Pelosinus sp. IPA-1: one gene and its partner. Each later gene encodes a partner of the first gene's protein in a complex. Links are inferred from orthologs where the notes say so. Each region holds a gene or a part of one and is shown in the gene's direction. Other genes may lie near its edges.

Region 1 (8,018 bases):
TGCTGATCTTGAAACTGTAGTGATTAATAATAGCAATAACGGCTCCCAATATGCTGTAATCGATCATAATCCCACTAATTATAATAAACGGATCATTAGTGGACATGCTGTAGAAAGCTGGTCCAAAAAAGATATAGCTCACACCATAGTTGACGGAGTCGCTATGAAGGGTGACGAATAAAGGAATAGTAGGTAAAAGGGCTGTCTTAAAATTTCATTTTGAGACAGCCCTTTACTTAATTCATTTCATTTAGAAGAGAAAAATCGATAAAAATAATGGGGGGATAATAATGGAGCTAATTACAGTAAATAAAGACTTATGTATTCATTGTGGAATTTGTGCAGAAGTATGTCCACCGAAAGCTTTGGCAATGGGGGAAAATGGTCCAGAAGCAATAGTACCACAAGCCTGTAATGGTTGTGGACACTGTGTTGCTGTGTGTCCTCATATGGCAATTGATAGTAGCAGAGCACCTTTAGCAAATCAGTCCGATTTATTAGAATTTCCAGTTATAAATGAAAACACTGCGCAACAATTTCTTAGGTCACGTAGATCAATTCGCTGCTATAAGGATACTGCGATTCCACGAGGACAACTACTAAAGTTAGTTGAAATCGCTCGATTCGCTCCTACAGCCAGTAATAAGCAAGGGGTGTCCTATATTATTGTTGAGGATAAGAAAATCATTCAAAGGGCTACTGAGATTACGATTGAGTGGATGGAAGAAGAATTGAAAAAGGAAACCCCATCTCATTGGAGCTTTCCATATCATGTTCGTAACTATAGGGAAAAAGGTGTAGATACTATTTTGCGTAATCATGCTCCTTTGATTTTAGCGACTGCGCAAAAGAGTTTTAGTAATGGACGAGAGAATACAATTTTTTCTCTTGCTTACCTTGAACTTTTTGCAACGGCTCTTGGATTAGGTTCTTGCTGGGCGGGACTCTTCGAAATGTGTATATTTGCAAACCATTACCCTTTGATAGAATTGTTCAAAATCCCCGAAGATAAAGTGATAACAGGAGCAGTTATGGTTGGTTATCCAAAATATAAATTTAAAAGGCTGGTTGACCGCAACCCATTAGATGTAGCATTTTTATGATAAAAGATAGAAAAGTAGTAGTCAAAGACTGTCTGATTAGCTAAAAAATACCCACAAAAAAGTGTGTAATTTACTACCTGACTTTGAAATGGTACCATAAGTAATAAGTCCAAAGCAGGAAAGTTAATAAGGAGGGTATTAAGATAAAAGATGGATTATTGCGTTTTAAAACTCACAGTATACAAAAGAAGATTTTATAGTCATTTTAAATCAGAAGATTTTGATGTCAATTAAATGACTTTAAAAATCGGGAGACTATAAAAAACAAATTGCTCTAATCGTATAGGGAGATTTCTTAATGTTTAAAAATCGTCATCTATTACTAGTTACTCTAATTATTGTTTTTATAATGTATACTTCCAGCTCAATATTAACAGCAAAACAAATTGAAAGAGAAAGAGGAGTTGAAAAAAATATGATCGTTACTAGTAGTGGTATTATTAATGGTATAATTGATAAAAAGTATGGGAAATATGGAGCACAATTTTCAAAAGGCATACCAACTCATTCAATACCATTAACAATAAAGGAATATCCTAAAGACACTAAAACATTTGCTATAATCATGGAAGATAAGGATGCGATTCCTGTTGTAGGATTTTCATGGCTGCATTGGTCTGTTGCTAACTTAACTAAAGATTCATTAGAGGAAAATGCCAGCATAAATGCAAAAGATTTTATCCAAGGGACAAATAGCTGGTCTAGCAGTTTACTCCCGCAACCATTAGATAGAGATGAAGCAGCAAAATATGGGGGACCGACTCCTCCGGACAAAAATCACGATTACGAAATACATGTGTTTGCATTAGATACTTCACTGGACTTACATAAGGGGTTTTACGTGAATGAGCTTTATAAAGCTATGGATGGGCATATATTAGCTCAATATACATTAAAAGCAATTTATACTAACTAAAATAATTCGATCTTGGGAGTTTCATTAATTGTAGAATGAGCTAAGTTTGGCAGGAGGATTAAATATTGAAAATACGAAGTGAGTTTACTTGTCCTTTAGAATTAACACTTGATATGATTTCAGGGAAATGGAAACCGATTATAATTTGGCGACTACGCCTAGGAAAGCAACAACTTTCTACACTAAATAAAGATATTCAAGGTATAAACCAAAAGATGCTAATACAACACTTGAGTGAATTAATTGAGTGTGGAATTGTTGAGAAAATAACGTACCTAGGTTATCCTTTAAAAGTAGAATATTTCCTTACAGAAATCGGTTTCAAATTTTTGGGTGGTTTAGAGGTTTTTCAAGAAATAGGTCAAGAATACTTTAATCAAAATCAAGGGGCGGTTCTGCCAAAGGAAGTCATTATATAATCGTTAGATACAGTAGTTGGAATTAGGAAGCAAATTTTGTAATCACCCCCGATAGCATCGGCGGTGATTACTTTTTTTGAGTAAGCTTAGAAGTAAATGAAAGAATTTAGATTGTGGAAAATGGTTGTTCTTTACAAGAAATCTTTTAATATTGCAGCTTATCTTCCTAATATTGCAGCTTACTTTTGAGTGTATTGAATGGAGTAATTTACTAGCATATACTAGAAATAGGAAGAGGGGGTGGTCAAGATAAAAATTACCATTGAAAATATACCTGACGGAATTGAGCCAGAGATAATCATACGATGTAACGAAGTTGATGATTCATTACTGCAGCTTATCTATTCCATTAAATCAGCTTCAAAAACGCTAGTAGGGATTACAGATTTGCAAATGCATATTATCAATCCTAAAGATGTATTTTATTTTGAATCAGTTGACAATAAAGTATTTATATATTGTCAAGAAAAGGTTTTTGAATCAAGACTAAAGCTTTATGAAATTGAAAAGGTATATGAGAACTGGGACTTTTTTAGAGCATCAAAATCGACAATCCTTAACATTACGAAAATAGACTCTGTAAGGCCAGTTTTCTATGGAAGATTTGAAGCGTTGCTTCAAAATGGCGAAAAAATATTTATTTCTCGGCAATATGTTCCTGTACTCAGAAAGAAATTGGGATTATAGGGGAGGCTGTAGTAATGAAATTAAGTCAATATTTAAAACATTTTCTGAAGGATACTTCTAAAGCTAGTGGATGTTTGATGATTATTGTTGCTATATTTTTGGGGCTTAATTCTATAGAGACAATTAAAGCCTCACTGCTATGGCAAATTATTGTAATAGCATCAGCATATACACTCTTCAAATTTGCGTTTGTAAATAATCTTGATCTAGGAAAAAAAACGCAATTAATCTTATTTATTATTTATTCTACACTAGCAAATATGATGGTAGTACTATGGCTGTGTTTAATTAGTCCTAATATAGATAGTAATCTTATAATAATGTATATCATTGTGATTTTAATTGTGAAGGGAGCAGCTTTTGCAATGATGTATATTGACGGCCAAGAACAAGCAAAACAGCTTAATGAGAAACTGAGCGAGTATAAGAACGGCATTAATGAATAAACTGATTACAAGTTCTAACAACTGCGAGATTTATATTTGATTTGAAAATTAAATATAAATCTCGCAGTTTAATTTTATCTAAAAATAGAAAGAAGTGATTTTAATTCACTTGTTTGGTCTTCTTTCATTTATGAAGCAAAGAAATGAAAGAGTGAAACTTTTGTAAGTCAACATTAATTCGTCGGTGTATTCATAAGAAATCCTTAAATTAATATAAATCATAATAGGACTTATGTTTAAGGAGGAGATGGAATTATGCCGAAACGCTATCTTACCAGCAATCAGGGAGCTCCTGTTACCGATGATCAAAATTCATTAAGTGTAGGGGAAAGGGGACCAATAGTACTTCAGGATATAGTTTTCCTCGAAAAAATTTCACATTTTGACAGGGAGAGAATTCCTGAAAGAGTAGTACATGCTAAAGGAGCCGGAGCTTTTGGTTTTTTTATACCCTATAACTCAATGGCTCCATTTACCAAGGCAAATTTTTTACAAGATCCCGAAAGGAAAACACCGGTTTTTGTTAGGTTTTCGGTAGCAGGCAGCTCTGTCGGTGGTGCAGACACAGTCCGGGATATCAGAGGATTTGCTGTGAAATTTTATACAGAAGAAGGTAATTATGATCTTGTTGGCAACCATATTCCAGTGTTTCCGATTCGAGATCCCATTCAGTTTCCGGATTTGTTTCATGCTTTAAAGCCAGACCCGGTTACTAATGTCCGGGGAGGGCCAATAGCAGCCAGCCGTTTTTGGGACTTCATGTCGTTAAGGCCAGAGTCAATGAATTTTCTTACCTACTTGTTTGCAGATAATGGAACTGTCAAAAGCTATAGAACAATACCAGGGTACGGAGTTAACACATATAAGTGGGTTAATTTGTGTGGAGAAGGGGTATATGTTAAGTATCACTGGGAACCCTGTGAAGGTATTGAATATATAGACAGCAAGACAGCGGTTCAACTTGCAGGCATGGATCCTGACGTAGCAAGTAGAGATTTGTTCGATACCATTGCGGCAGGGCATACTGTTGAATTTGAGATGCGTGTACAAATAATGAACCTTGAAGATGAATGCGAGCAAGCATTTGATCCATTGGACTCTACCAAAATTTGGCCGGAAGAATTATTTCCATTAATGCCAGTAGGCAGAATGGTGTTAAATAAGAATCCTGAGAATTTTTTTGTAGAAGTCGAGCAGTCAGCCTTTTCTCCGGCGGCTATTGTACCGGGAATCGATTTTTCAAATGATAGAATTCTGCAAGGCCGTATCTTTCCTTATGGAGATACCCAAAGATACCGTATAGGTGCCAATTATTTACAGCTTCCAATAAATATGCCTAGAAAATCGATTGAAAATATGATGCAAGACGGAGCCATGCAAACTATGTATAACGAAGGCATTGCCAACTATTTACCCAATACATTAGGTGGTGGGATGCCTATGGAGGCACCTCAGAAAGGGAAAACCGATCAAGAATTTGTTTCAGGCAGTATAGCTCGGCAGGAAATAGCAGACGACAATTATTGTCAGGCCAGGTTTAGATATCGAACTATGACTGTGATGGAAAAGAAACATTTGGTTTCCAATATTGTAGAAAGCTTAAATCAAGCATATGAACCTATTCAAAGGAGAATGATTGAACATTTTATGCAGATTGATAGTGAGCTTGGTAGCAGAATAGCACAGGGAATAAATTTGATCATATAAAGGTAACATTTATTGCAGGAAAGAGAAGTAAATAGTTGTATAAATATAAAACCAGCTTATGCTGGTTTTTATTATTTAGAGGATAAAAATAGAAGTTGTGGAATTTGTTTGATAATGTGAAATACTTGAAATCAGAATGGGGGAGGGATATTATGAAAAGCAGAATTGAAGGCAAAGTATCCATAACTGCACAGGGGACGTGTTTAGTCCGGGCGATATCTTATTATGAAAAAGACGTAAATTATAAAACCAATGATCATATTGCTCCTATTATTGTACCTTCCTTTCTTAATTTGCTAACTAAATATGGATTTTACAGGGTACTATTAAAAAAAATGTTTTTAAAAGCTCCGGGAAATTGCGAATATCTAATTGCTAGGACAAAATTTATTGATAGTATTTTTGAAAGCATTGATGATAGTATTGAACAAGTATTGATATTTGGAGCTGGATTTGATTCCCGTGCTATTCGCTTTAAAAATAAATTAGCTAAGACAAAAATATTTGAGCTTGATGCTCCGATAACTCAGCAAATTAAAATAGATAGAATCAGGGGGAAAAATATTGAGATTCCAGAAAATCTAAAATTTATCTCTATTGATTTCAAGAAAGAGTCGTTGGCTAAAAAGTTAGATGAAATTGGTTTTGACAAAAATAAAAAATGTCTTTTTTTATTAGAAGGATTAACAATGTATCTTAATCAAGAATCTATCGATAATATTTTTAATCTAGTTAATAAATATTCCGGAGAAAATAGCCTGATTGTATTTGATTATGTTTCAGCCTCGATGGTTAGGCGAGAAAATACCTATAACGATCCCAAAATTAAAAAGCATTATCAAGTTCTTGCTAAAGCTGGTGAGAAACCTAGTTTTATGATTGACGGATATATTCAGGATTTTCTAGCAAAATATAATTTATATGTAATAGATGAATTAGACTCAGCTAGATTAGCAAAAAGATATTTTAACAAAGATGACTTTGACCTGATAGCCCAAAAATTTAGGGTGGTAATGGCAAAAAAGTAAATTGTTTAGAGAAAATGTGCTTTTTCGCCTCATAATTAGAGAAGTGAAGGAATTATTTTTCTTGTCTTAAAACAGAGCAATGCCTGAAAAAGTGTAAATTCAGTCGGGTATCAGGCTAGTTTAAGGACACACTACGTAAGAACGTGCACTGTGCACCATTTGATTGTCAATTCGACCATTAACTCACTTGGTAACATAGCGATATGGGGGAATAATCATTAATGATTGAATTGACAAGAACGTCAATGTAAGATAAACTCAATTCGAGACTTATCGAACTTTGATACAAATAAACTAGGAGTTGCAAAAATGGATACAAAAAAAATGGCAAAAATATTTAAAGCTCTTTCAAATGAGAATCGATTAGAATTGTATTTGAAAATTGCCGAGGCTCATGAAGCGAGTTTTGAAACGGGTGGGGAATGTTGTATTGCAGATATCATGGTTTGTTTGAATATTGGTGCGCCGACAATTTCACATCATATCAAAGAATTAGTAAATGCAGAACTAATTTTTACTGAAAAAAGGGGAAAGTTTTTAGTATGTAGGGTAAATGAGCAACTAGTTACTGAAGTAAGCAAGATGTTAGCCCTGCAAAATTCATTATAGTAATAGCTATAATGAATTTGAAATACACTTCGATTATTGCAAAAGTGTTAAAAAATGAAATTGTTTCTGCACGTAAAAATCAAAATAAGTAATAGAAAGATAAGGGAAAATAAGAAATGAAAATATTTTATTTTACAGCTACAGGGAACAGTTTGTACGTTGCCAAAAGAATTGGTGGAGAGTTATGTTCAATTCCTCAAATGGTAAAGGAAGGAACGAATGAGTTTGTCGATGAAGCAATTGGCTTTGTATTCCCCTGTTATGGCTTTGCCCCCCCGCGGATGGTACTAAATTTTATCAAGAAGTCAAAGTTTAAGGCCAATTACTTTTTTGCAATTATGACGTATGGTAATAAGGCAGCATCCGGATTGGGGTATATGGAGAAAATCGGGAATCAGGCAGGCATTCAATTCAATTACACAAATGAGGTTCTAATGGTTGATAATTATCTTCCTATATTTAAGATAGAGGAGCAGTTAAAAAAAGAAGACACGAAAAAAACGGAAGAAAAACTAGAGCAAATAGTAAAAGATATTAAAAGCAGACAAAAACAGTTCGTAAGAAAAGGATTTGTGTCGAATGTTTTATCTAAAGGTGGCTCTAAATTAATCAATAAACTTAATCAAGATGCTGGGGATAAGCAGTTTATTGTTCGAGATAATTGTAATGGCTGTAAAGTATGTGAAAAGGTTTGCCCTATAAGTAATATTAAAGTGGATAGAAAACCTGAGTATTTGCATAAATGCGAAGGGTGCTTTGCGTGCATTCACCACTGCCCACAAACTGCAATACATCTAAAAATTGAGCGCAGCAATACTAGATTCATGAATCGGAATGTGAAACTAAAAGAAATCATTGATGCGAATAATCAGAGCAATTCTTGAATAGTACTCATAGCATCTTGGCAATACAGGAAACGTTATCCCTTTGTCGAAGAAATAAAGAAAAAGTTATATAGCACAAATAATATTGATGAGGAAATATTATATTGAAGGATCAAATAGTAAGGAGTATACAGAAGTGATTGATATATTATCACCATTTGGAAACGATTTTGGATTTTCTGTTAAATCATTTTCTGACTATGATGAAATAAAACTATA
Region 2 (4,103 bases), on another replicon or contig:
GGTCCTGTAGTCCATACGTTGGGCGGAGAGTATTTTTTTCACTTAAATATGGCGGAATTACGTATAAAAAATATAATAAATGGTAAACATGACCATATGGTTGCAGCCATGATGCTAACAGCAGGTATGTCAGTGTTAGATTGCACATTAGGTCTAGCGACTGATGCAGTAGTAGCTAGTTTTGTAGTGGGGCAAACAGGTAACGTTGTAGGCCTAGAGTCTTCGCCAATAATAGCTTTTATTGCCAATTATGGCTTGCAAAATTTTACTCATGATAACCTAGATGTTACTGAAGCGTTGCGCCGTATTAAGGTACAACAAACACATTGTCATGATTATCTTATTAATTTGCCTGCAAATAGTTTTGATATCGTTTTTTTTGACCCAATGTTTCGCCAACCGATTCATAGTAGCTCCAATCTAAAACCACTGCGCTATTTAGCAAATAACCAACCTATTGCAGAAAGTGCTCTAACAGAGGCTTGCCGAGTGGCAAAAAAAAGAGTCGTTATAAAAGAGACCAATCACAATAATGAATTTGAACGCTTAGGAGTAACTACTATTTGTGGCGGAAAATATAGTAGTATTCAATATGGCGTTATTAAGGTGGACAACTAAATTATGGAACGTATGATTGCTGTTATTGGACCAACTGCTGTGGGTAAAACAAAAGTCAGTATTGACTTAGCAAAGATACTACATACCGAAATTATTTCTGGGGATTCTATGCTAGTTTATAAAAATATGAATATTGGGACTGCCAAACCAACAATTGAAGAACAATCTAATATTCCTCATCATTTAATAGATTTTCTCGAACCACAAGCAGAGTTTAGTGTAGTGGATTTTATAGAAATTGCTGCAAGCCATATTCGAATGATAAATCAGCAAGGAAAAATCCCCATTTTAGCAGGTGGCACCGGTTTATATGTTAAAGCATTACTTGAAGGTTATCAGTTTAACCCCACACCAAGCGATGAGAATTTACGTGCAAAACTTGATGCATTAGCAAAAAAACATGGCAATCAATATCTTCATGATGAATTGACAAAAGTAGTACCAGAAGCTGCAGCACGTTTACATCCGAATGATTTACGTCGTGTTATTCGAGCTCTAGAAATATTTTATCTGAGTGGCGGCATCGTATCACAAGAGAAGCTCATAGAGGAACATAAGCTTCTTTACGATGTTGTTGTAATTGGACTCACAATGGAAAGGAGTCTATTATACGAAAGAATTAATCAACGAGTTGATTTAATGATTTCACAGGGCTTGGTTGATGAAGTTGCTAGTTTATTAGAGAGTGGAGTCTCGATCAAGTGCCAGGCTATGCAAGGAATCGGTTATAAAGAAATTGTTAGATACTTGAACAAAGAAATTGATTTGCCTATTGCAATTGATAATATTAAACAGGCAACGAGAAATTTTGCAAAACGTCAGCTTACTTGGTATCGTAAAATGCCTTATATTATATGGTTTGACGTTAATAAGTTTGCTAATCATCAAGATTTGATGGAAAGTATTTACAGCAAAATTGCAGGAAAATTCCAATGTAGAATAGAATAATCAAATAAAATAAGAATCGGAGGGGTTTAACTATGATAAATAAAGTTATTAATTTACAAGATAGTTTTCTAAACCAAATCCGCAAAGAAAATAATTTACCTGTAATTATTTATCTTATCAATGGTTTCCAGCTAAGAGGTGTTGTTAAGGGGTTTGATAACTTCACTGTTATTATAGAAAACGAAGGTAAACAGCAATTGGTATATAAACATGCGATATCAACAATAACTCCATTAAGACCAATCAATGCCAATTTTCATGAAAAGAAAGACGACACTAAAATAGACAAACAGTAAATAAAAGGTGATAAAAAAAGCCTAGGCTTTTTTATCACCTTTTATTGTCTTTTGCGTATAATAAATATCACCTATAGCCCTATGGTGAGGTGATGTAGAATGTCTTATGTTTGGCCACAAGATGTGTTAACAGCCGTTGAGAATGGTGAGATATCTGTTACCCAAGCATTTAAATTTCTTCAGGAAATGGATAGTAAAGCAACTCATTACAAGGTTGATACTAGACAAAAGAGAATAGAAGAGATTTTATTCGAGTTAGATAATTTGATTGGACTCTTTGAAGTAAAAAAATTAGTAAGAGAAGTTTATGCATTTATTGAAATTCAGCGCCGCCGTGCACAAGAAAAGTTAAATACTGAGCCTCTTGTATTACATATGATTTTTAAAGGAAATCCAGGAACAGGTAAGACTACCGTTGCTAGAATTCTTGGTAAAATTCTTCGTGAAATAGGGGTTTTAAATCGAGGACACCTGATTGAAGTTGAACGAGCAGATCTTGTAGGTGAGTATATCGGGCACACTGCTCAAAAAACACGAGAACAATTAAAAAAAGCATATGGTGGTATTTTATTTATTGATGAAGCATATTCCTTAGCTCGGGGCGGTGAAAAGGATTTTGGTAAAGAGTCTATAGATGTTTTGGTAAGTGCATGAGTGCAAAGACTTAAAAGCCATGATACCATGTTTTATATGGTATCATGGCTTTTATAAAAATTTTAAATTAACTGTAAATTCTGGTTTGCTATTCCTTGCAAAAGTAGTGTCAATTCGTTCGACAGCCACTTTATCAAGAACAGCACGAATTGCAACCCGACGCTCATCATCCCTATAGTATTGGGTATCCTTAAAGTGCTTTTTAATATTTATGGCGATATCCGCTACACTGGTTTGAGGTGCAAGAAAAGTTAATTCATTTTCCAGACTCTTTTTCGTGATCTCAATTTCAATAAGCTGTTTACTGATTTCATCTAACTGTTTTTCGGCATCGCCGCCATTAATGATCTGTTGTCGAAACCACCGTAAAATAGTTTCCTTTTGAGTGTTTATTTTCTTCTCCGTCTCTTTTAACTTGCTTAAAGTATTCTTAATATTTGCTGTAGCAATTGGATTACTAGCATCTTGTGTGTATTGAGTTATTAGTTTAGTGTTTCCCGCCAGCTCGCATAACTTAGTCCATACTAATTCATCCAATATGAGGCTAGGGATTCGCCTAGCTGTACATTTTTCATTTTCTAAGTATATATAGGATGTGCTCACTTGCGTTAAACAAGTGTAATAGCTGATACGATCACTACTATTTCCAGAATGTTTAATACTCATTTTCTTGCCACAACGCGCACAATAGACTAAACCAGCTAAAAGGTGATCATATTTTAAATTTCTTTTTGCAAAATTCTTGTTGGATTGCAGCTGCTTTTGCGCAGTGTGCCAGGTGATTTCATCAACAATGGCTGGCACTTTGATGGGGATCCAATCAGATTCAGGCCGTATTTCGATTCTACGAGTACTAAAACCTGTTTTGGTAGACTTCTGCCTCATGCTATAGATAACACCTCTATAGGCTGTATTGGTTAGTATACGATGTATGCTAGACACAATCCACTGATTGCCACGGGGGGCGGGTATACAATCATTATTTAACTTTTTACTTATGAGGGCGGTACCTAGTTTATCTTTTATACATAAATCAAATATTTGACGTACGATAGCAGCTTGGGCTTCGTTTATAATATACATGCTATTTACTTTATCGTAGTCGTATCCGAAACAGCGACCATTATTAACAAGTTTACCTTGGCGAGCTTTGCCTTTTTTACCGCGAGTTGTCCGTTCTTTAATTTTCTCTTTTTCATATGCTGATATGGCTCCTCGCATGGAGTAAAATAGTTTTCCTTCAGGAGATTCCTCAAAAGTTACCGAAACAAAGAGTAGTTTTGCTCCTGACTTTTCTATTTCATCCGTAATAATAAGCTGGTGTGCCAGGTTTCTAGCTAAACGATCAGGATCATAAATAACAACCATGTCAAATTCTTTTCTTTCTAATCCATCACGTAATTGAGAAAGGGCAGGGCGATCAATATACTCACCGCTATAACCATCATCAATAAACTCTACAAAACTTGTTGCTCCCAACTCACTTGCTTTTTGCCGATTTTCTGATAATTGAGTTTCAAGTGAATATCCCTTTTCTGCCTGATCTGCTGTGGAAACACGTATATAAAGTGCTGCAATCATAAATAC

The links. The genes of interacting proteins can lie anywhere in the genome.
Region 2: the proteins of QSJ81_RS02560 (region 1) and hfq are in contact, whole or in part, in a crystal structure (PDB 3VU3), measured with the Escherichia coli proteins. The link is inferred for Pelosinus sp. IPA-1 from one-to-one orthologs.

What each region holds. Positions count from the first base shown.
Region 1 is NZ_BSVC01000001.1:568,512-576,529, forward strand. Bases 3,059-6,052 are described here. They hold QSJ81_RS02560 (catalase), read left to right. Parts: upstream 3,059-3,826; coding sequence 3,827-5,278; downstream 5,279-6,052. Other genes in these bases: QSJ81_RS02550 (LytTR family DNA-binding domain-containing protein), read left to right, coding at 3,059-3,125; QSJ81_RS02555 (hypothetical protein), read left to right, coding at 3,140-3,571; QSJ81_RS02565 (class I SAM-dependent methyltransferase), read left to right, coding at 5,431-6,052. Also shown: QSJ81_RS02530 (hypothetical protein), read left to right, coding at 1-181; QSJ81_RS02535 (nitroreductase family protein), read left to right, coding at 291-1,103; QSJ81_RS02540 (YbhB/YbcL family Raf kinase inhibitor-like protein), read left to right, coding at 1,402-2,019; QSJ81_RS02545 (winged helix-turn-helix transcriptional regulator), read left to right, coding at 2,085-2,438; more of QSJ81_RS02550, read left to right, coding at 2,679-3,058; more of QSJ81_RS02565, read left to right, coding at 6,053-6,306; QSJ81_RS02570 (ArsR/SmtB family transcription factor), read left to right, coding at 6,616-6,915; QSJ81_RS02575 (EFR1 family ferrodoxin), read left to right, coding at 7,032-7,799; QSJ81_RS02580 (4'-phosphopantetheinyl transferase family protein), read left to right, coding at 7,936-8,018.
Region 2 is NZ_BSVC01000004.1:194,283-198,385, forward strand. What follows is about bases 445-3,230. They hold hfq (RNA chaperone Hfq), read left to right. Parts: upstream 445-1,598; coding sequence 1,599-1,862; downstream 1,863-3,230. Other genes in these bases: QSJ81_RS10660 (class I SAM-dependent methyltransferase), read left to right, coding at 445-618; miaA (tRNA (adenosine(37)-N6)-dimethylallyltransferase MiaA), read left to right, coding at 622-1,566; QSJ81_RS10675 (AAA family ATPase), read left to right, coding at 1,962-2,516; QSJ81_RS10680 (recombinase family protein), read right to left, coding at 2,568-3,230. In the rest of the region: more of QSJ81_RS10660, read left to right, coding at 1-444; more of QSJ81_RS10680, read right to left, coding at 3,231-4,097. UniProt on the Escherichia coli protein: RNA chaperone that binds small regulatory RNA (sRNAs) and mRNAs to facilitate mRNA translational regulation in response to envelope stress, environmental stress and changes in metabolite concentrations.